3 regions of the Alistipes sp. AF48-12 genome follow, and region 3 is predicted to be linked to each of the others. Evidence: riboswitches for the same ligand, from Rfam matches in the RefSeq annotation. Region 3 holds a riboswitch; each other region holds the start of a gene.
The links. A riboswitch is a leader RNA that binds a small molecule or an ion and turns the genes downstream of it on or off. The one in region 3 is predicted to bind cobalamin.

Region 1 (6,945 bases), on a different contig from region 3:
ATGTCCGCTCCCCGACGCAAACGATTTTATCCATACTTTTTCGATTTTAAATTTACATGGTAACCGGTTCCCATTGGAGTTATCTGCCTGCGGAAGCCGGTTACGGTTGATTGTTCGTGTTGTCTTTTCTTTTTACGGTTCCGTGCGATAAGAAAGGCTCATCGGTCGCGGATACGGTGCGCTCGGTTTTTCATCGGTTCTTTACATTTTATAAAAGCGGCCGGATGATGATTTTGCCCGCAATATATAACCGTTTCAGACTGGTTGTAGCGTTTCCCCGCCCGGTGTCGTGAATAGTCTTGGATAATCCGGAAGAGTCCGGAACGGATTAACATACATGTCATTGGCAGACTGAAATATATGACCACATGAATGCTGTTTGAGTTTTTTGCAACTCCACGCTTCTCTGTTTGAGGTTTTGCCTGTTCTGAAAAATGCGACACCGGAGCAAAAGGAGTTTCGGTTTAATCCGTTAAACCGAAATGTTTTGGTTAAACCAAAACCTAACTTGCTCACGCTCGACGCGTGCCGGGAAATTCGGTCCATAAAAGAGATTCAGCCTTTCTGGATTGGGTTACAGAATGGACAATTGGCCGATAAGGCTTCAGGCGACCAAGCTTGATAACCGGCGAAATAGCCCGGTTTGGGCGGTTCGCGGTCGGGCGTATCAAGAAGAATACTGTCGTACAGTTTGGTGCTTTGTAAGGCTGCAATCGTAGTCAATACTACGGTTGTAGCCTTACAAAATGATAAAATGATATTTGTGTCCGGTTACAATAATCCTTTGCTACAGTTTTATAGAGTTAGCATGTGATAATTCGATAAAGTCAAAGATAGTTTTTTACTTTACTAATAGTAGAATGGTAGTTTGCAGAGAGGTAACAGGCTGGCATATGCCTTTTGTTTAATTTCATGCAAGTTTACCAAAGTGTAACAATATTAATTAAAAATATTTTCCGTAATTTTGTGCCGCAAGGTTTTCCGGAAGTTATCTGCTTCCGGGAATAAAAGGGAATGCAGTGAGAATCTGCGACAATACCCGTTGCTGTGAGTTTCAGTCCTTATAGGGCAACTCCGCGCACTCTTTGCCACTGGTTTTAAACTGGGAAGGCGCAGCGGAGGAAATGAGTCAGAAGACCTGCCTTGCGATAACGAGGATTTACCCCTGCGGGATCACGGGTGGTATGTAATTGGCTCTCCCAAACATCGTATTTCGTTTGTTTTTGTCGGTCAACTGCAGAGGTAAATCGTGCAAACGAATGAACTTGCATGCAATTTACTGAAAATAAGTATTTTACAACTTCGGTTGCCGCCCAGCCGAAAGACACGACGTTTCTTCAGGAATCGGACAGTGTACTCCGTAAATACGAGATTGGGGAAGTGACGGTTTACGGCCGCCGGACCTTGCCGAAGATCATTCCCGCACAGGAATTGTCGGGAACAGAACTCGAGCGCCTGAACGTGGTTTCCGTGGCCGATGCCATTCGTTATTTTTCCGGCGTCCAGATCAAGGACTACGGCGGAATCGGGGGATTGAAGACGGTCAATATCCGGAGCATGGGAACCCAGCACGTCGGGGTGTTCTACGACGGCATCCAGTTGGGCAACGCCCAGAACGGGCAGATCGACCTGGGGCGCTTCTCGCTGGACAATATGGAGGCCGTTTCGCTGTACAACGGGCAGAAAAGCGCCATCTTCCAGTCGGCTAAGGATTATGCCTCCGCGGGATCGGTTTACATGACTACCCGGACACCACGTTTCGATTCTGTCAAAAATTACAACCTGAGTTTTTCTGTCAAAGGAGGGTCGTTCGGTACGGTCAACCCGTCCGTGTTGTGGGAACATAGGATCAGCGACAAACTGAGCAGCTCGTTCAATGCGGAATATATGTATACGACCGGACGGTATAAGTTCAGCTATGCGAAGAAGGACGGATACGATACGACCGAAGTGCGGCGTAACGGCGATGTCAGCGCTCTTAGGGTGGAGGGCGGACTGTTCGGAAAGATCAGGGACGGAGAGTGGAAGGCCAAAGTCTATTTCTACGACTCGGAACGCGGCTATCCGGGCGCTTCGGTGCGGGAGGAGCCGGGAAAGTTCAAGCACGAAGACCGCCAGTGGGACCGTAACCTGTTCGTGCAGTCTTCGTTCCGCAAACAGTTCGGTTCGCTTTATACACTCGTGCTGAACGGCAAGTACGCTTACGATTACCTGCATTACCTGTCCGATCCACGGCTCGACGTGACGACCATGTATGTCGATAACCATTACCGGCAGCAGGAGGTCTATTTCTCGGCCGTAAACGGCTTCTCTTTTTTCGACTGGTGGAAAGTCAACCTTTCCGCTGATTTCCAGTGGAACACGCTCGATGCCGACTTGGTGGACTTTGCCTGTCCGCAGCGGTACTCCGTCCTGACGGCATTGGCCACGTCCGTTCAGTTCGAAAAATTCAGTATGCAGGCCAGCCTGCTTCATACTTATATCTACGACAAAACCAAAGCCCTCGGCGAGGAAGCTCCGGAAAAGAGCCAGTTCACACCGACGGTCGTTATGTCTTATCGCCCGTGGAGCGCGGAAAATCTGCAACTCAGGGCATTTTACAAACGGATATTCCGTATGCCTACGTTCAACGATCTTTATTATACGTTCATCGGTAACAAACAGTTGAAGCCCGAGTTTACGACCCAGTACGACGTGGGGATCGTTTACAACAAATCGTTCGGTGGTCACGGGTTGACTTATCTGGACGTATCGGTGGACGGTTATTTCAATCAGGTGGACGACAAGATCATCGCCATGCCCACATCCAATCAGTTCCAGTGGACGATGGTCAACCTCGGGTACGTGGAGATACGCGGCATCGACGCGTCGGTACAATCCGGTTTCCAATTCGGGAAGGTTGCCCTCAATGCCCGCCTGAACTACACTTACCAGAAAGCGCAGGATTTCACCGATCCCGAAAGCCAATGGTACGGCGGGCAGATTCCCTATATCCCCTGGCACAGCGGATCGGCCATACTGGGCGGCAGCTATAAAAGCTGGGACTGGAATTACAGCTTTATCTATACCGGCGAACGGTACGAAGCGGTGGCCAATATTCCGGAAAACTATTCGCAACCGTGGTATACCCACGACATGTCGCTGTCCAAGAGTTTTCAGTGGAACCGCGTCGGTATGCGGGTCACGGCCGAAGTCAACAATATTTTCAACCAACAGTATGAAGTCGTCCAGTGCTATCCGATGCCCGGGACGAACTTCAAAATCAAAATTAACCTGACATTATGAGTTTCATACGACGATTTGCGGTTTTATTGTCGCTCTTTCTCTGCCTCGGTTCGTGCCGAAAAGACGAGCCGGTCCTCCCTTCCACGAATACGAATACGGGAGGTGGATCGACCGGGACCGGCGGAACGGGTCAGGAAGGTCCGATCAAAGGCTTTTTCCTGCTCAACGAAGGCAATATGGGGAGCAATAAAGCCTCGTTGGATTATTATGACGCCGAAACCGGCGTGTATTCCAAGAATATTTATCCGGAACGCAATCCCGGCGTGGTTAAAGAGTTGGGCGACGTGGGCAACGACATTCAGATATACGGCAATAAGCTCTATGCGGTTATCAACTGTTCCCACTTCGTCGAAGTGATGGATGTCCGTACCGCCAGGCATATCGGAGTGGTCTCGATCCCGAACTGCCGTTACCTCGCTTTTAAAGGCCCGTATGCTATGTCAGTTCTTACGCGGGCCCGGTACAGATCGACCCCAACGCCCGGTTGGGGTATGTGGCCAAAGTGGATACGGCCTCGCTGACCGTGCTCGAAACTTGTGTGGTCGGCTACCAGCCCGAAGAAATGGTCATCGTCGGCGACAAACTCTATGTCGCCAACTCCGGAGGTTACCGGGTCCCCAACTACGACAATACGGTTTCGGTGATTGACCTGAACACGTTTCAGGAAATAAAAAAAAATCGAAGTGGCGATCAACCTGCACCGCATGGAACTGGACCACTATGGAAATATATGGGTCTCGTCCCGCGGCGATTACTACGGGACACGCTCCATGACCTTCGTGATCGATTCGAAAACGGACAAAGTGACCGACAAACTGGAACTGCTGCCCAACAGCAATATGACGTTGTGCGGGGATTCGCTCTATGTATACAGTACGGAATGGAGCTATATCACCAATAAAAATACGATCTCGTACGCCATTGTCAATACCAAAACGAAAAAGGTGGTTACCCGCAATTTCATTACGGACGGGACGGACAAACAGATCAAGATCCCTTACGGCATCGCTGTCAATCCCGATACGCGGGAGATCTTCGTGACCGATGCCAAGGACTATATCACCCCGGGGACACTGTATTGTTTCACCCCGGACGGAAAAAAGAAATGGTCGGTGACTACCGGCGACATTCCGGCCCACATCGTATTTACGGACAAACCGCTGCAACCTCTGCAATAATCTTTAAACTAACTTTATATTATGATGAAACATTTAACTAAACTTTCATGGGTACTCCTATTGTCGGGGTGTCTGCTGTTGTCTTCCTGTGACAAGAGCGAAGACGATCCGTTCACGGGAGGGGACAACTACATCACATCGTTCGTTCTGAAAAACGGAGATCAGACGATAACGGCCGCTATCGACGAAGACAAGATCGTGGTGACGGCCCCGGCGACATTCTCCCTGGCTTCGGCGACCGCGAGGTGACCCTGAGCGAGAACACTTCAATTAAGCCCGACCCTGCGACCATCACCGACTGGAGCAGCGAGTACGTTTTCGTAGTAACCGCTTTCAACGGCGCCACGAAATCGTACACGTATACGATCTCCGATGCGGACAATTCCGTTCCCGGCTCCGTAGTATTGCGGACACAGGCCGAAGTCGATGCATTCGGACAGAGCGGAACGACGACGGTCGAAGGCAACCTGATCATAGGTATGGCCGCCGGACGCGATTCGATCACATCGATCGCCGCGCTGGACAAAATCAAAGAGGTCGGCTACGGGGTCATCATCAAATCGACTTACGCCAACGCAACGCTCGACGGCCTGAGTTCTCTGACGAAAGTCGGCGGAGCCTTGCAGATCGAAACCTCCCGCCTTCTCGACGCCCGTTTCCCGGCACTGGCGGAAGCGATGGGTATCGAGGTAACCTCCACGACCCTCGAAAAGCTTTCCTGTCCCGTACTTACCGGCGTTTCCGGCGGGATGACCTTCTCGACCACGAATCTTTCGGAAGTGGACATGCCCGTACTGGCGACGGTAAACGGAAACGTCTCTTTTACCGTGCCTAAACAGAATGATCCTTCGGCCCTGGCCCGTATCGCTTTCCCCGCATTGAAACAGATAGACGGGACATTCGCCTATTCGGGAATTCCGGACATCGAATCCATCGACCTGCCGGAACTGGTTACCTGCGGAACGGTTAATCTGGGCAATCCCGGCACATCGAAATTGCTGACATCGGTATCGATGCCGAAACTGGAGGAGTGCAAAGGAGAATTACGCTACCACAACCTCTCGGAATTACAACGCGTAGAACTGCCTCGCTCAAACATGCGGGCAGCCTGGTCGTGTATTATTGCAACAACGTAGGAAGTTTCGATGTTCCCAAGCTGGAGACGGTGGACGGCGACCTCGACCTGGGGCCTTTGGGCAGCCTGTCCCCGGAAGGGCTCGCAGACTTCAGGGCGTTGGCTTCTGTCGGCGGTACTTTCCGCATCGCTTACAGCAAGGCAACATCCGTATCGGATTTGAAGTTGCCGCCGGCGCTGAAAAGTTGCAAGACATTGAGTTTATTCGACTGTGCTACACTGAGAAATATCGACGTTACCGGAATCGAGATCGGGGAGTTGAATCTCGAACGGGCGACCTTAGTGGATTTGACGATCAAAGGGAACAGCGTTTTCAGCGGCGTGATCCGGCTGAAAGCAGAGACCAGCTCGAATCTCGACAATCCGTATAGTGCGGTCTACAACTTCCCGAAATTCGACGGTATTCAGGAGATCGGCGGGCTGAATGTGGCCGATGCTCAGATGCTGAAAAACCTGCAAATCGCCGGTATTTCGAAAATCAACGGCGACATCAAAATCAACGACAACTATGCCATCAATACGCTTACCGTCCGGGATCTGACCGAGGTTACCGGCGACATCTTTACCGCCTCGCTCGCCGGTATCTCTTCGACCGCAGAGTTTGCCTCTATAGAGCGTGTAGGCGGCTATCTTCGTATAGGTGGCCTTTACCCGTTCGCCTGCGAAACGTTGTCATTCCCCGATCTGACCGAGGCCGGCGGCGTCGAGATCGTATTGGACAATATGCCCAGCCGGACGAAAAACCTTAAAATGGACAACCTTACGGGCATAACAGACTCGTTAAAAATCACTACCCAGAATCCCAATGTGTCATTCAATGACGGGGTTACGAACCTTGATGGGTTCAGCGGTCTCACCAATGTTCGCGTGGTGTCGATCAGCGGGACATATGCCTTGACCTCTTACGAAGGACTGAAGAATTGTCTGCCGTCGCTGACAAGCGACGACCAGTGGGACGTAAGCCCTAATTACAATATGTTCGCCCCTACACTGGAACAGATGAAAGCGGGAGAGTGGAATCAACCGGGTATTTAACGAACGTTCATAAAAAGCTAATCCATGAAAAAACTATATAGTATTTTGATTGCGGCCTGCTGTGCCGCACTGCTGACCGGATGCGAAAAAGACGACGAGTCGGCATTCATCGGACAGGACAATTACATTACCTCGTTTAAGCTCGCTTGGGGCGAGAACGGGTTTTCAGCACTCATTTCGGGCGATAGCCTCATCGTCCATACGGTCGAAGGACGAGAGCTGAACGGGGCGACGGCGACAGTGTCGATCAGTGAGAATGCCAAAATTTATCCCGATCCGGCGGCCGTCAGCGATTGGGACAACGCCCATTCT
Region 2 (6,945 bases), on a different contig from region 3:
GTGGCGCGGCTCTTCCCGGTCTACTATTTCGAAACCCCGGAGGTGCTGCACGGCATTGCCTACGTCGGCGCGTTTACCGCGCTGTTTGCCGCCACGATCGCGTGCGTGCAGACCGATATCAAGCGCGTGCTGGCCTTTTCGACTATATCGCAGATCGGTTTCATGATGGTGGCCCTCGGCGTGTCGGGCTACGGCGGACACGAAGGGCTCGGTTACATGGCCGGCATGTTCCACCTGTTTACGCACGCGATGTTCAAGGCCCTGCTGTTCCTCGGGGCCGGCGCGATTATCCATGCGGTGCACAGCAACGAGATGAGCCATATGGGCGGCCTGCGCAAGCAGATGCCGATTACGCATATCACGTTCCTCGTCGCCTGCCTCGCGATTTCGGGTATTCCACCGTTCTCGGGCTTCTTCAGCAAGGACGAGATCCTGACCGCGGCATTCATGTTCGCGCCCGCTATGGGATGGGTGATGAGCTTTATCGCCGCGCTGACGGCGTTCTATATGTTCCGTCTGTACTACAATATTTTCTGGGGAACTCCGGCCAAGCACGAGCATGAGCCGCACGAGGCCCCCGGCGTAATGACGACGCCGCTGATTATCCTCGCCGCCGTCACCTGCGTTGCCGGGTTCATCCCGTTCGGCAAGTTCGTCAGCAGCGACGGGGCCGACTACATCATCCACCTCGACTGGACGGTAGCCGGAACGAGCATCGCGATTGCGCTGATCTCGATCGCCGTCGCTACGGTGTTTTACCGCAAGCACAGTCCGATTCCGGATCGTCTGGCGCGTACGTTCAGCGGCCTGCACCGTGCGGCTAGCCATCGCTTCTACATCGACGAGGTATATCTTTTCATTACCAAGAGGATCATTTTCAACGGCGTTTCGCGTTCGATCGCGTGGTTCGACCGGCATGTGATCGACGGCGCGATGAACGGGCTGGCGCTGGTGACAAACCGGATGTCGCTGGCGATTCGCGGATTGCAGTCCGGACAGGTGCAGCAGTATGCGTTCGTATTTCTCGTGGGATTGTTGCTGATTACCGTACTGGTGCTGTTTTGTTGAATAAAATAAGTTGATACGGATATGAACTTTTTATCTTTATTTGTACTGATACCGCTGCTGATGACCTGCGCGATGTTCCTCACGAAGGACATCCGCCGCATCCGTGCGATCATGGTAGTCGGCGCCTCGCTGTTGCTGGGCCTGTCCGTGGCGCTGGTGGCGATGTATCTGGGAGAACGCAGCGCGGGGAACGGCGCCGAAATGCTGTTCACGGCCGATGCGGTGTGGTACGCTCCGCTGAATATCCACTATTCGGTCGGCGTCGACGGTATTTCGGTGGCGATGTTGCTGCTGTCGTCGGTGATCGTCTTTACCGGGGTGTTCGCTTCGTGGAAAATGTCGCCGCTACCGCGGGAGTTTTTCGCATGGTTCTCGCTGCTGTCGATCGGGGTGTTCGGATTCTTCATTTCGATTGATCTGTTCACGATGTTCATGTTTTACGAGGTGGCGCTGATCCCGATGTACCTGCTGATCGGCGTGTGGGGAACCGGCCGGAAAGAGTATTCGGCGATGAAACTGACGCTGATGTTGATGGGAGGTTCGGCGCTGCTGCTGGTCGGCATCCTCGGCATCTATTTCCATTCGGCGCCCGAAGGCGGTCAACTGTCGATGAATATTCTCGAAATCTCCAAACATACGATTCCGATGAGCGCGCAGTACCTGTTCTTCCCGCTGACGTTCGTCGGCTTCGGGGTGCTCGGCGCGATGTTTCCGTTCCACACGTGGTCGCCGGACGGTCACGCTTCGGCGCCTACGGCCGTTTCGATGCTGCATGCTGGGGTGCTGATGAAACTCGGCGGATACGGTTGTTTTCGCGTGGCGATCTTCCTGATGCCCGAGGCGGCCAACGAACTGGCATGGATTTTCCTGACGCTGACCGGTATCAGCGTGGTCTACGGAGCGTTCTCGGCAATCAAGCAGACCGACCTGAAATACATCAACGCCTACTCTTCGGTCAGCCACTGCGGACTGGTGCTGTTCGCGATCCTGATGCTGAACCAGACCGCGATGACCGGCGCCGTGTTGCAAATGCTGTCGCATGGACTGATGACGGCCTTGTTCTTTGCGTTGATCGGGATGATATACGGACGCACCCATACGCGGGATGTCCGCGAGATGGGCGGTCTGATGAAGGTGATGCCGTTTTTGAGCGTCTGCTTCGTAATCGCCGGACTGGCGTCGCTGGGGCTTCCGGGACTCAGCGGATTCGTAGCCGAGATGACCGTGTTCGTCGGCTCGTTCGAGCATACCGATACGTTCCACCGCGTCTTTACGATCGTCGCCTGCTCGTCGATCGTGATTACGGCGGTTTATATCCTGCGGATGGTGGGCAAGGTGTTTTACGGTTCGGTACTGAATAAGGATCACCTGGCGCTGACCGACGCCGTGTGGTTCGAACGCCTGTCGGTCGTCGTGCTGATCGTGGCGATCGCCGGACTCGGTATGGCGCCGTTGTGGGTGTCGAATATGATCAACGACAGTTTGCTGCCCGTTGTACAACAGTTAATGAAATAGAGGACGCTATATGGATTACAGTAATTTTCTGATGATGAAAGAGGAGCTGTCGCTGATCGCCGTGATGGTGATCCTGCTGCTCTACGATTTGATGGCTTCGAAGAACGGTTTGCGGTATTTCCAGCCCGTAGCGTGCATTCTGTTCGGCGTACATACGTTGCTGAACATCGTGCCGGGAGTCGCTGGCGAAGCATTCGGCGGCATGTACCAGTACACGCCGATGATGGGCGTCGTCAAAAGCATCCTGAACGTCGGGACGCTGATCGTGCTGATGCAGGCCGAGGGCTGGCTCAAAAGCGATACGACCGTCCACAAGCGCGGCGAATTCTATTTCCTGACGCTGACCACGCTGCTGGGCATGTACTTCATGATCTCGGCCGGCAACTTCCTGTTCTTCTTTATCGGACTGGAAACCGCGTCGATCCCGATGGCTACGTTGGTCGCTTTCGATAAGTTCAAACGCGAATCGGCCGAAGCCGGAGCCAAATACATCCTGAACGCCGTCTTTGCATCGGGGCTGTCGCTGTACGGTATGTCGCTGATCTACGGTACGACCGGAACGCTCTATTTCGACGACATCCCGGCCGCCGTGAACGGTTCGCCGTTGCAGATCATGGCTTTCCTGTTCTTCGTCGTGGGGCTGTTCTTCAAAATTTCGCTCGTGCCGTTCCACCAGTGGACGCCCGACGTTTACCAGGGCGCTCCGACGACCGTTACCTCTTACCTGTCGGTCATTTCGAAAGGGGCTGCCGTGTTTGTGCTGATGACGATCCTGATGAAGGTGTTCTCTCCGATCGCAGCCCAGTGGCAGGGCGTGCTCTACGGCGTAATCATCGCGACGATCACGATCGCCAACTTGTTCGCGATTCGACAGCGCAATATCAAACGTTTCCTGGCTTATTCGTCGATTTCGCAGGCCGGTTACATCGTGCTGGGAGTGATCAGCGCATCGGCTCTCGGTATGACTTCGCTGGTTTATTACATATTGGTTTACATGGTGTCCAACTTGGCCGCTTTCGGCGTGATTTCGGCGATTGAGAACCGCTCCGGCAAGGTGACGATCGACGATTACAACGGATTGTACGCAACGAATCCGAAACTGGTGCTGGTGATGACGCTGGCGATGTTCTCGCTGGCCGGGATTCCGCCGTTCGCCGGATTTTTCAGCAAGTTCTTCATCTTCGCAGCCGCCGCCCAGCAAGGGTATTACATCCTTGTGTTGATCGCGCTGATCAATACGATTATTTCGCTGTACTATTATCTGCTCGTGGTCAAGGCCATGTTCATCAACAAGAACGAGGCGCCGATCGCCGCGTTCCGCAGCGACGGGTACATGCGTGCCAGTCTGGTGGCTTGTAGCATGGGTATCCTGCTGTTGGGAGTCCTGAGCGTGGTGTACGATCGGATCTCGTTGCTGAGCTACGGAATGTAGCGTGGGATCGAATCCTATAAAAGCCGGTGAAACTCGCCGGCTTTTTCGTTTGTGTACAAAATGTGCAAAAAAAATTACCGGAAACCGTCGGGAACGTTTGATTGTTCGTAAAAACGCTTTACCTTTGCTTCCAGTTGAATCAAGGTGGCCCGACCGCAGCGACGCGGAATGGCCGTAATAGGGAATCCGGTGCGAAACGTCGTTTCAATCCCGGAGCTGTACCCGCAGCTGTAAGCCTCGGAAAATGTCCGGCGATTCTGAAAGTCACTGTCGTAAGGATGGGAAGACTGCCGGATGTGAGGCGAGCCAGAAGACCTGCCTCGATTCGTTTGAAACATTTGTGCTTCGGGTAAAAAGCGGAATGGGTTGATTCTTTGCGGGGGTCGGACGGGAGTTGTCCGGGTTCGCGTTTTTTCTTCCTCTTTTATTTTATTTCGGAGCAGCCGGACGAATATTACGGAAAAACGGTTTTACAGGATCGACGCCCTGCGAACGACGTTTTTTACGAATATGATAAGTAGTTTTCCCCCTGAGTGACGGATGAGGATCTGAATAAGGTGCTCATCTGTCCTTGTTTCGGTTTGTAGGGGATCGGTAATTTGCGTAACTTTGTAAGTTCAACCGGAAAATATGGGTATTCCGATGAGATTGATTCGATCGTTTTTTCTTTTTTTGTCCGTCATACTGCTGGGAGCGGGGTGCGGATCGGGCCGGAAATCCGGCGAAGGCGCCGGCGAAGCGTTCCGGATAGAATATGCCCGGCATTATCGGGTCGAGCATTTCCGGGATTATACGCTCGTCGACGTGCTCAGTCCGTGGGACAGCCTCCGGTTGCTGCGTCGTTATGTGCTCGTCGACCGCGAGAGGCCGCTGCCGGTTGGACTTCCGGAAGGAAATATCGTGCGGACGCCGTTGCAGCGGGTCGTGGTTTATTCGGCCGTGCACTGCGGTATGCTGGACGAACTGGGGGTGGGCGACCGGATCGTAGGGGTTTGCGAGCCCCGTTATATCGACCTGGATTTTATTCGCGACGGGGTGGCCCGGGGTGCTATTGCCGACCTGGGCGAGGCTTCGTCGCCGGATGTCGAAAAGGTGATCGACCTGGCGCCCGACATCATCATCGCTTCGCCGTTCAAGAACGTCGGTTACGGACGGATCGAAAAAACGGCGATTCCGATCATGGAATGCGTCGATTATATGGAGGTTACGCCGCTCGGAAGGGCCGAATGGATGCGTTTCATGGCGTTGTTTTTCGACAGAGGACAGCGGGCCGATTCGCTATTCCGGCAGACGGCGGCGGCATACGATTCGCTGTGCAGGATGACGGATACGGTGGGCGTGCGTCCGACCGTACTGTCCGAGAAAAAATACGGATCGGCATGGTATGTTCCCGGGGGCCGCAGTTACATTGCCAACTTGTACCGCGATGCCGGGGCCGATTACATCTGGGCCGACGACCCGACTACCGGTTCGGTGCCGTTGGCGTTCGAGACGGTGTTCGAAAAGGGACAGGGAGCCGATTTCTGGCTTATTAAATACAATGCGCCGCAGGAACTGACCTATGCGGAACTGCAGACGGAGTACGAACCTTACCGGCATTTCGACGCTTTTAAAAACCGGAATATTTTCGTCTGCAATACCGGGGAAACGCCTTATTACGAAGAAATGCCGATGCATCCCGACCGGGTGTTGGGCGACCTGATCGAGATTTTTCATCCGGGGACGATACCCGGATACCGGTTGCGGTATTTTAACAGGATGCGGCAGTGAGCATTTCGGTGCGGTATATCGTTGCGGCGGCTTGCTGTGTCGCGGTGCTGTTTGCGGCCAGCCTGTTCCTGGGGTCGGTGCCGATTCCGTTGCGGGCGGTGCTCGGCATCCTGACGGGCGGGGAGGCCGGACAGGCTTCGTGGTCGTTTATCGTGCTCGAATCGAGGTTGCCGCAGGCCGTGACCGCGCTGTTGGCCGGTGCGGCGCTGGCTACTTCCGGACTGATGTTGCAAACCGTGTTCAACAATCCGTTGGCCGGCCCGTCGATTCTCGGGATCGATACGGGGGCGAGTCTCGGCGTGGCGTTGGTGATGCTGATGCTGGGAGGGACGGTCGGCGGTACGGGCGGTTTCATGCTCAGCGGTTATATGGCCGTCGTATCGGGCGCATTCGTCGGAGCGACGGCGGTGTTGTGCATCATCATCTTTTTTTCGACCCTGGTGCGCAGCAACGTGATGTTGCTGATTATCGGGATTATGGTCGGCTACCTGGCCTCGTCGATGATCTCGCTGCTGAATTTTTTCGCGACGTCGGACGGCGTGTATTCCTACATGCTGTGGGGGATGGGCGATTTTTCGGGCGTTTCGTTGCGGCAGATGCCGCTGTTCGCGCTGCTGATCGGGGCGGGACTGTTCGTCGCGCTACTGCTGATGAAGCCGCTGAACGCATTGCTGCTCGGCGAACGCTATGCCGAGAATCTCGGGGTGCGCGTACAGCGCGTGCGGATCTTGCTGTTGATCTGTACGGGGGTGTTGACGGCCGTTTCGACGGCGTTTTGCGGGCCGATTGCCTTTATCGGGTTGTCCGTACCGCATTTGGCGCGGTTGATGACCGGTTCGGCCGATCACCGGCTGTTGCTGCCGGCGGTGATGCTGACCGGTTCCTGCGTCGCGCTGCTGTGCAACCTGATCAGCCTGCTGCCCGGCGCATCGGGCGTGATTCCGCTGAACGCGATCACTCCGCTGGTCGGCGCTCCGGTGGTTATTTATGTGATCGTGAACCAGAAACGGATACAATATTTCAACTGATGGAGCGTCGTTGCGTGATAACCGGAGAGCGCCTCTCGATCGGCTACCGCCTCGGCGGGCGCGGCGTCCGGCGTGTGCACGAGGGTCTGTTGTTTTCGCTGCGTGCCGGCGAGTTGACCTGCCTGCTCGGCC
Region 3 (6,945 bases):
TCCTTTTATGCGGTGATTACACAAAAACGGAAGCAATACCTGTAAATCTGTTTCGGTCATGGAAATTCCGGTTATGGCTGTTAAAATAAGAGATGAACGGGATGAAACGACCGCTGTCTATTCGGATAAAATTTCGATCAGATCGGGATTGACTTCAACCGCGACAGCCAAAGTATTGGGCAACTCTATCACCAGCCGTTTGGCCTTTGCGCCTTTTACCTTCATAAATATGCCTTCAATTCCATCAAACGGCCCTCCGTGAATTCGGATTCGGGTTCCTTTATCGATATTCAACTCCTGAGGCGTAAAATAAATGGGACGTTCCGATCCTTTCACCGCATTGATAAACTGTTCCATCTGGCTGTCGGGAATAATAAGAGGTTCTGCCTGTCTGCCGCCCCGGCGGTACCTATATTGGAAATAATTATCGGCTTCCAAAAAAGGAGCTAAAACTTTTTCGGTAGAATGAACGAACAGCAAATCCCATATTACAGGAACGTAAGCGCGTATTTTCTTACCATTTCGATTTTTAATCTCGCAACGCATAGGAACGAATGTTTCGACAGAAGCTTTATCGAGACGGTCCCGCGTATCCGATTTGCGATTATACAGAAAACGCATTACATACCAAACGAGTCGTTCTTCCTCCATGCATTGTGACATTCGAATTCTCTCTGCTTTCAGGCTTAATCATCGCTAAATTTGAGCTATGGACATAACTCTGAATCCCCTAATATCACCTATATCACTAATACTAAGGTCATTGAAAACTAAAATTCTAAATACGCACTTTCGTATCAGTATCGTTTCTTTGTAAGAGACGGCACTTTATGGGTACAAATATTGGAAATATAAATCTAACGGCCAAATATTCCATCATCATTTATAGCTATTTCGCGCGTTTTTATGTATTACTAACACATTGATTTATATAATTATATACGTGACTTTCAAATCGCAACAGCATTTACTCCGGAAAAGTTCGGAATACGTTATCGAATCGACGATCCCATTGCCCAATTTATATATCTCTTATCCTGAATGATGTATAAACGCTACTCTCTCATTGTTTATTACACTTGTTTACAGTATTTTATTATTCCATGCCGTCTCTTACAAAGAAACATCCTAAACCTATAAATTACCAACAGCGATCCGCAACAAAGAAAACATTGATACCCAGCCCTTGGGGATCATCCTGCATCTCTTTCGTATAGATTCCGGGATTCGCTTTTAAAGCTATTTTTCGCATTCGGTTATCGAAAACGAGCCGCCGCCATTATAATGATTTTGGAGGAAAATACCGGAAAAATTCTCCGGTTCCGAATAAACGGTTATCTTTGCAATAAACATCAGATGATATGATGAAAGAGCGACCGGATTCGGTCATACGGAAAAGATCGCTGGCCGAAGAGTTGGCCGAACGGCTCCGCCAACGGATTACGGACGGGCAATTCGAGGTAGGCGAAAAACTGCCGGCCGAGCCGGAACTGATGCGTATTTTCGGCGTCGGCCGTTCGACGGTGCGCGAAGCTGTGAAGATACTGGTTAACATGGGGTTCCTGAAAGTGCAACAAGGAGCCGGGACGTTTGTCGAGAGCCGGGCGGCGGCGGACGACCCGATGGCGCAACGTCTCCGCCGTGCCGACATCCGCGACCTGGACGAAGTGCGGAGAATACTGGAGGTCGCCATCGTCGAGCGGGCTGCCGGACGGCGTACGGAGCAGGATATCGAAAAGATCGAAAGATCCTTGCGGAACGCGGCGCGACGGCAGCGGCGGGGCGGTTGGAGGCGTGTATCGAAGCGGATATCCGGTTTCATGTCGCTTTGGCGGAAGCTACGCACAACGAGATTTTGTACGAACTCTACCGGTCGGCGACCATCCACCTGCAAAAAGGTTTCGAACACATTTACGTCGATACGGGCTATTTTCTCGCATCGCAGCCTACGCACGAACGGTTGGTACGGGATATAATCGCCCGGGATGCCCGGAAGGCGCTGCATACGATCGGCATTATCCTGAAAGAACCGTAACCCATGAATACGAACTCCTCCTGCGCGCGGCCGCTCCGTAATCCGATGAACCGGACAGTTTATCCGATCCTGTTGATGGTTTGCACCACTCATCTGCTCAACGACATGATGCAGTCCGTCATTCCGGCGGTCTATCCGCTTCTCAAAGAGAAATTCGGCTTTACATTCGCACAAATCGGCGTCATCACGCTGGTTTTTCAGATGACTTCGTCGCTTTTGCAGCCTTTCGCCGGACGTTTGGCGGACCGTCATCCGAGGCCCTACTCGCTAGCCGTAGGGATGTGTTTCACGCTGGCCGGACTGCTCGCGCTGTCCGTAGCCCCCGGCTTTGTCTTTATTTTGGCGGCGGTCGGCCTGATCGGCTGCGGTTCGTCGGTTTTCCATCCTGAATCCTCGCGGGTAGCGCAGCTCGCCTCGGGCGGGCGCAAAGGACTGGCACAGTCGATCTTTCAGGTCGGCGGCAACGCGGGAAGCGCTATGGGGCCGTTGTTGGCGGCTTTGATCGTGATTCCGTTCGGTCAGGCTTCGATCGGCTGGTTCGCATTGGCCGCGCTGCTGGCTATTTTCATACTTATTAAGATCGGGAACTGGTACAAACGGCGGCTGGCCGTAGCGGCACGCAAGACCGTCGCAACGGCGGCGGCGCCGGCTCACGGACTTACGAAGCGAAAAATCCGGGCCGCGCTCATTATCCTGGGCGTATTGGTATTTTCGAAATATTTTTACATCGCCTGTATGACCAACTATTTCACGTTCTTTTTGATGGATAAATTTTCGATGTCGGTACAGGGGGCGCAGTACTGTCTTTTCGCATTTCTGGCGGCTTCGGCGGTCGGAACATTCTTCGGCGGGCCGCTGGGCGACCGCATCGGACGGAAATACGTGATCTGGGGTTCCATTCTGGGGGCCGCTCCCTTCACGCTGATGCTTCCCTATGCCAACCTGGCCTGCACCATCGTACTGGCGGTCGTGATCGGCCTTGTCATCTCGTCGGCGTTTTCGGCGATTCTGGTCTATGCGACCGACCTGATGCCGGGAAAGGTCGGCATGATCGCCGGAGTATTTTTCGGACTGATGTTCGGGCTGGGGGGACTCGGTTCCGCCTTTTTCGGCTGGCTGGCGGACAAAACCAGCATCGAGTATATTTTTCAGATCAGTACGTTGTTGCCTTTGCTGGGTGTAATAACGGGCTTTCTGCCTAATATCGAATCGAAGAAAACCAATAAATAAATAAATCAGCGATGCAGTACACTTTTAAATACCGGTCGCCCCTCGGCGGGATCACGATCGCAGCCGACGACGAAGGCCTGACGGGGCTGTGGTTCGACGGGCAGAAATATTTTGCCGACACGCTGTCGGCCCGGCACGAAGAGAAAATGCTGCCGGTATTCGGGCAGGTCAGGGAATGGTTGGACTGTTATTTCGGCGGCGGCATCCCCGGTTTTACGCCGCCGGTGCACCTACAAGGTTCGCCGTTTCGGCTCGCCGTCTGGGACGTGCTGCGGCAAATCCCGTACGGGGAAACCGTCACTTACGGGGAGATCGCGCGGGAGATCGCCCGGCGACAGGGAGTACGGAACGTATCGGCGCAGGCCGTAGGCGGCGCCGTGGGGCACAATCCCGTCAGCATCGTCGTGCCCTGCCACCGCGTCGTCGGGAGCAACGGAAGCCTGACGGGTTATGCGGGCGGCATTACGCGGAAAGTGCGGCTTCTGAATCTCGAACGGGCGGAAATGTCGGGATTGTTCGTTCCGAAAAAAGGGACCGCATTGTAGGCGGCCGGCCGCTGTCGCGTCTTCTCGTTTAGCCGATGTCCGTCAGGTTGACGAACTTACCGTGCAGCCTGCGCCGCTCGATGAGCAGTTTCAACTGTTTTTGACGTTTGGGAGTGATCCAGCGGCGTGCAAAAATGTTCGGGATGGCCACGCCGATAGCGATGCAAAGGATCATAAGCGAGGCCTGGATGGCATTGTTCATCGCTACGGTGACTTCGCCCACCACGCCGCGCATATCGATGAAAGCAAACAGCGCCCGATACATCAGCACGCCCGGGATCATCGGGATGACGCTGGGAATCGATAGGCAATGGTGAGGGGTGTGGAACCAATGCACCGCCCGCGTTACGATGATGCTGATAAGGGCCGAGCCGACCAAAGAACCGATCACTGGACCCATGTCCAGTCCGATATTGTGGTTGCTCGGGCCAAGATTGACAAAGTTGCGGGAGCAAACGGCGATGACGCCTCCTACGGCCACCACCCAGAGCAACCGGCGCGGGATATTGAAGATCATCGAAAATCCTACGGCCGATATGGCGGCCGCTACGGCGAATTCGAAATAGGTGTGATGCGGCGTCATGCTCAGATCCTTCACGAAGTTGTCGATCCCGCAGACGTGGATGGCCAGCGCGATGCCGAACGACATGGCGACCACGATGAGCAATGTATTGACGGCCCGTGTGATACCCACCTGCACGTAGTTATCCAGCATGTCGCTTACAAAATTAATCAGCGGGACGCCGGGGACGATGAAAAGAGCGCAGGCCATCAGCGGATGCCACGGCGTATCGGAATGGAGAACGGCATGGAGCGGTCCGGGCAGTGCGAGCGTCGATATAAACGTGGAAACCCATGCCAGCAACGTTGAGACGAAGGCGGCGACGGCAATATTCATAAAGTGATTGGAACCCAGATCATTGAGCACCGCACGCAAGCGGAACCCCAGGATAGCGGCCACCGAAGCGTAGAAGAAGGCCGGCCAGTCGCAACCGAACTGGATGCAGAACCCGCCGCAGGCGAATCCCGCGCCGACGGCTACCTGCCAGGGGGTGTAGTTACGTTTGCGGGTACGGATTTTTTCCAGCTCCTCCTCGTATTTTTCCAGCGAATAATCCTCGCGGATGGCTCTCCAGGAGAGTTTGCTGACGGCGGAAATAGCAGTCATGTTGATGCCGTGTTTTTCGCAACTCTGGAATTTGGAAAACGAATGTTCTTCGTCGCCCAGGTTTACCATCAGCATGTTGTAGTTGATGTAAATATGCAGGTGTTCGTCGGGCAGTCCCAGGTAGGCCGCCGTGCGTTTCATGTTGCGCATGATGCGGCTCGTGTCCGCCGCGCTTTCCATCAATAGCTTGCCCGTACGCAGCAGCAGGTCGAGCTTCCGGTGCAAAAGTTTTTCCGAATACTGTGATGTCTTTTCCATAACCGCCTCTCTTTACATCCGACAAACCGGCATTGCCGTGCCGGTGTTCAAAAGTTCCACTACGACGCTGACATACTTTCTCATCCGTATATTTCTCAAAACGAGGATAATTTTTTTCGCTATTTTTCTAAACCCACGAGCAAAAACAGCCTTTTACGAACGGCAGGTCTTCTGACTGACTCCCGCTTTGAAACCTTCCCGGCCCCTTTCGAAACCAGTGGTATCGTATGATCAAAGCGTAAACGGAGCTTCACAGCAGCGGGACTGTCCGGGATTTTCACCCGATTCCCTTTTAATCCGGACGACAGAAAAGCGCCCCCGGAACCGATTCCGAGGCAAAGATAAGTTTTTAAAATTAATTAAAATAGATCCGCCGCGATATTTTAGGGCAACCTGCGAACTTTTTCGGGCGAGAAAGGCAAATAAAAAACTCCCTTCGGGAAGAGCGTTTTTCGAGGTTTGCGCGCCGGGACGGTCGCCGGAAAAGGTCATTCGGATTTGCCGATATATTCTTTGACGACCTCCCCGAAGATTTTAAGTCCTTTCTCGATCCGGTCTCCGGGTATATTGGAATAATTGATCCTGAGGATATTCTCTTTATGCTCGTTCGGAAAAAAGAGCTGCCCGGAACGAAAGCTATTTTTTTTCGAGGCATTTGTTTAAAATTTCGCGCGCCGAAATCCCTGTCGGAAGTTCGATCCAGATAAATAGTCCGCCTTCGGGCCGAATGAATCTTATGTTCGCGGGGAAGTAACGTTCGATGGATCCGACCGCAACGTCCCTGCGCCTTTTGTACACTTCGACTATCTTTCCGATATGCCGGTCGATGTCGTACCGTTGTAGATACCGGGCGATGATCATCTGGGCCATCGTATTGCATTGCAGGTCGGTTCCCTGTTTGACCAACCAGGACGTACTTGCGGATGATGTCCTTGTCTCCGGCGATCCAGCCGATCCGGAATCCGGGGCAGAAAATTTTAGAAAAACGTCCCGTGCACGGGACGTTGCCGGTCGTGTCGAAAGACTTTACCGACGGCAAAGACGCTCCTTCGAATCTTAGCTCGCCGTACGGATTGTCTTCCTGTACCGCGACGCCGTATTTCGAGGGCAGTCCGGCCAGTTTCTTGCGTCTTTCCAGGCTCCACGTTTTTCCATCCGTTCATTTTCAATCCATCCGACTTCCGAGCAGGTTCTTAACACTCTTTTGCCCTCATCTGTAAAGGATTCATTCAACAGTGTCCATTAATTTTACACACCCGGATCGAACCACACAACATAAAATCCTGTATTACAAACATTAGCACATCACGGCATTATTTTCGAACATTGCTGTATCGATTGAAAAAACACTCCGCCGGATCCAAAGCGGAAAAATAAAAACCGACGACCAATATGAGGGATCTGAACATCGCCATACGCTCGCTCTTCAAAAGGGGACGGCATAACGTAACAAAAATCGTCTCGCTGAGTATCGGATTGGCCATCGGTCTGGTACTGATTGCCAAGATCTATTTCGAACAATCCTACGACTCGTTTTATCCGAATGCGGATAGGATCTATCGTTTGACGGGCTACACGAGCAACGAAAACGAGTCGAAGGTCAGCGAATCCGTTTCGGCAATCGTCGCTCCGACCATGAAAGAGGAAGTACTGGGCATCGAAGCCGCAACCCGGCTGACCCATATCGGCGGAGACAGGAACAAATTCAT

Region 1: another riboswitch for cobalamin. It lies ahead of DW082_RS13265 (TonB-dependent receptor); the one in region 3 lies ahead of DW082_RS08900 (threonine/serine exporter ThrE family protein).
Region 2: another riboswitch for cobalamin. It lies ahead of DW082_RS05760 (ABC transporter substrate-binding protein); the one in region 3 lies ahead of DW082_RS08900 (threonine/serine exporter ThrE family protein).

What each region holds. Positions count from the first base shown of each region.
Region 1 covers NZ_QUDJ01000028.1:12,415-19,359, forward strand. Annotated here, with positions in the region: gene DW082_RS15220 (hypothetical protein) at 1-34, opposite strand, end outside; cobalamin riboswitch at 958-1,161, shown strand; gene DW082_RS13265 (TonB-dependent receptor) at 1,270-3,285, shown strand; partial or broken gene DW082_RS13270 (YncE family protein) at 3,282-4,463, shown strand; gene DW082_RS13275 (hypothetical protein) at 4,485-4,712, shown strand; gene DW082_RS13280 (hypothetical protein) at 4,709-5,599, shown strand; gene DW082_RS13285 (hypothetical protein) at 5,578-6,633, shown strand; gene DW082_RS13290 (hypothetical protein) at 6,658-6,945, shown strand, end outside.
Region 2 covers NZ_QUDJ01000007.1:38,846-45,790, reverse strand. Annotated here, with positions in the region: partial or broken gene nuoL (NADH-quinone oxidoreductase subunit L) at 1-1,068, shown strand, start outside; gene DW082_RS05770 (NuoM family protein) at 1,090-2,583, shown strand; gene DW082_RS05765 (NADH-quinone oxidoreductase subunit N) at 2,594-4,015, shown strand; cobalamin riboswitch at 4,141-4,353, shown strand; gene DW082_RS05760 (ABC transporter substrate-binding protein) at 4,667-5,785, shown strand; gene DW082_RS05755 (iron ABC transporter permease) at 5,782-6,813, shown strand; gene DW082_RS05750 (ABC transporter ATP-binding protein) at 6,813-6,945, shown strand, end outside.
Region 3 covers NZ_QUDJ01000012.1:60,217-67,161, forward strand. Annotated here, with positions in the region: gene DW082_RS08875 (hypothetical protein) at 1-60, opposite strand, end outside; gene DW082_RS08880 (UpxY family transcription antiterminator) at 118-651, opposite strand; partial or broken gene DW082_RS15040 (FadR/GntR family transcriptional regulator) at 1,365-1,535, shown strand; gene DW082_RS15045 (FadR/GntR family transcriptional regulator) at 1,787-2,035, shown strand; gene DW082_RS08890 (MFS transporter) at 2,081-3,265, shown strand; gene DW082_RS08895 (methylated-DNA--[protein]-cysteine S-methyltransferase) at 3,277-3,810, shown strand; gene DW082_RS08900 (threonine/serine exporter ThrE family protein) at 3,839-5,236, opposite strand; cobalamin riboswitch at 5,380-5,580, opposite strand; partial or broken gene DW082_RS08905 (PLP-dependent aminotransferase family protein) at 5,725-6,389, opposite strand; gene DW082_RS08910 (ABC transporter permease) at 6,629-6,945, shown strand, end outside.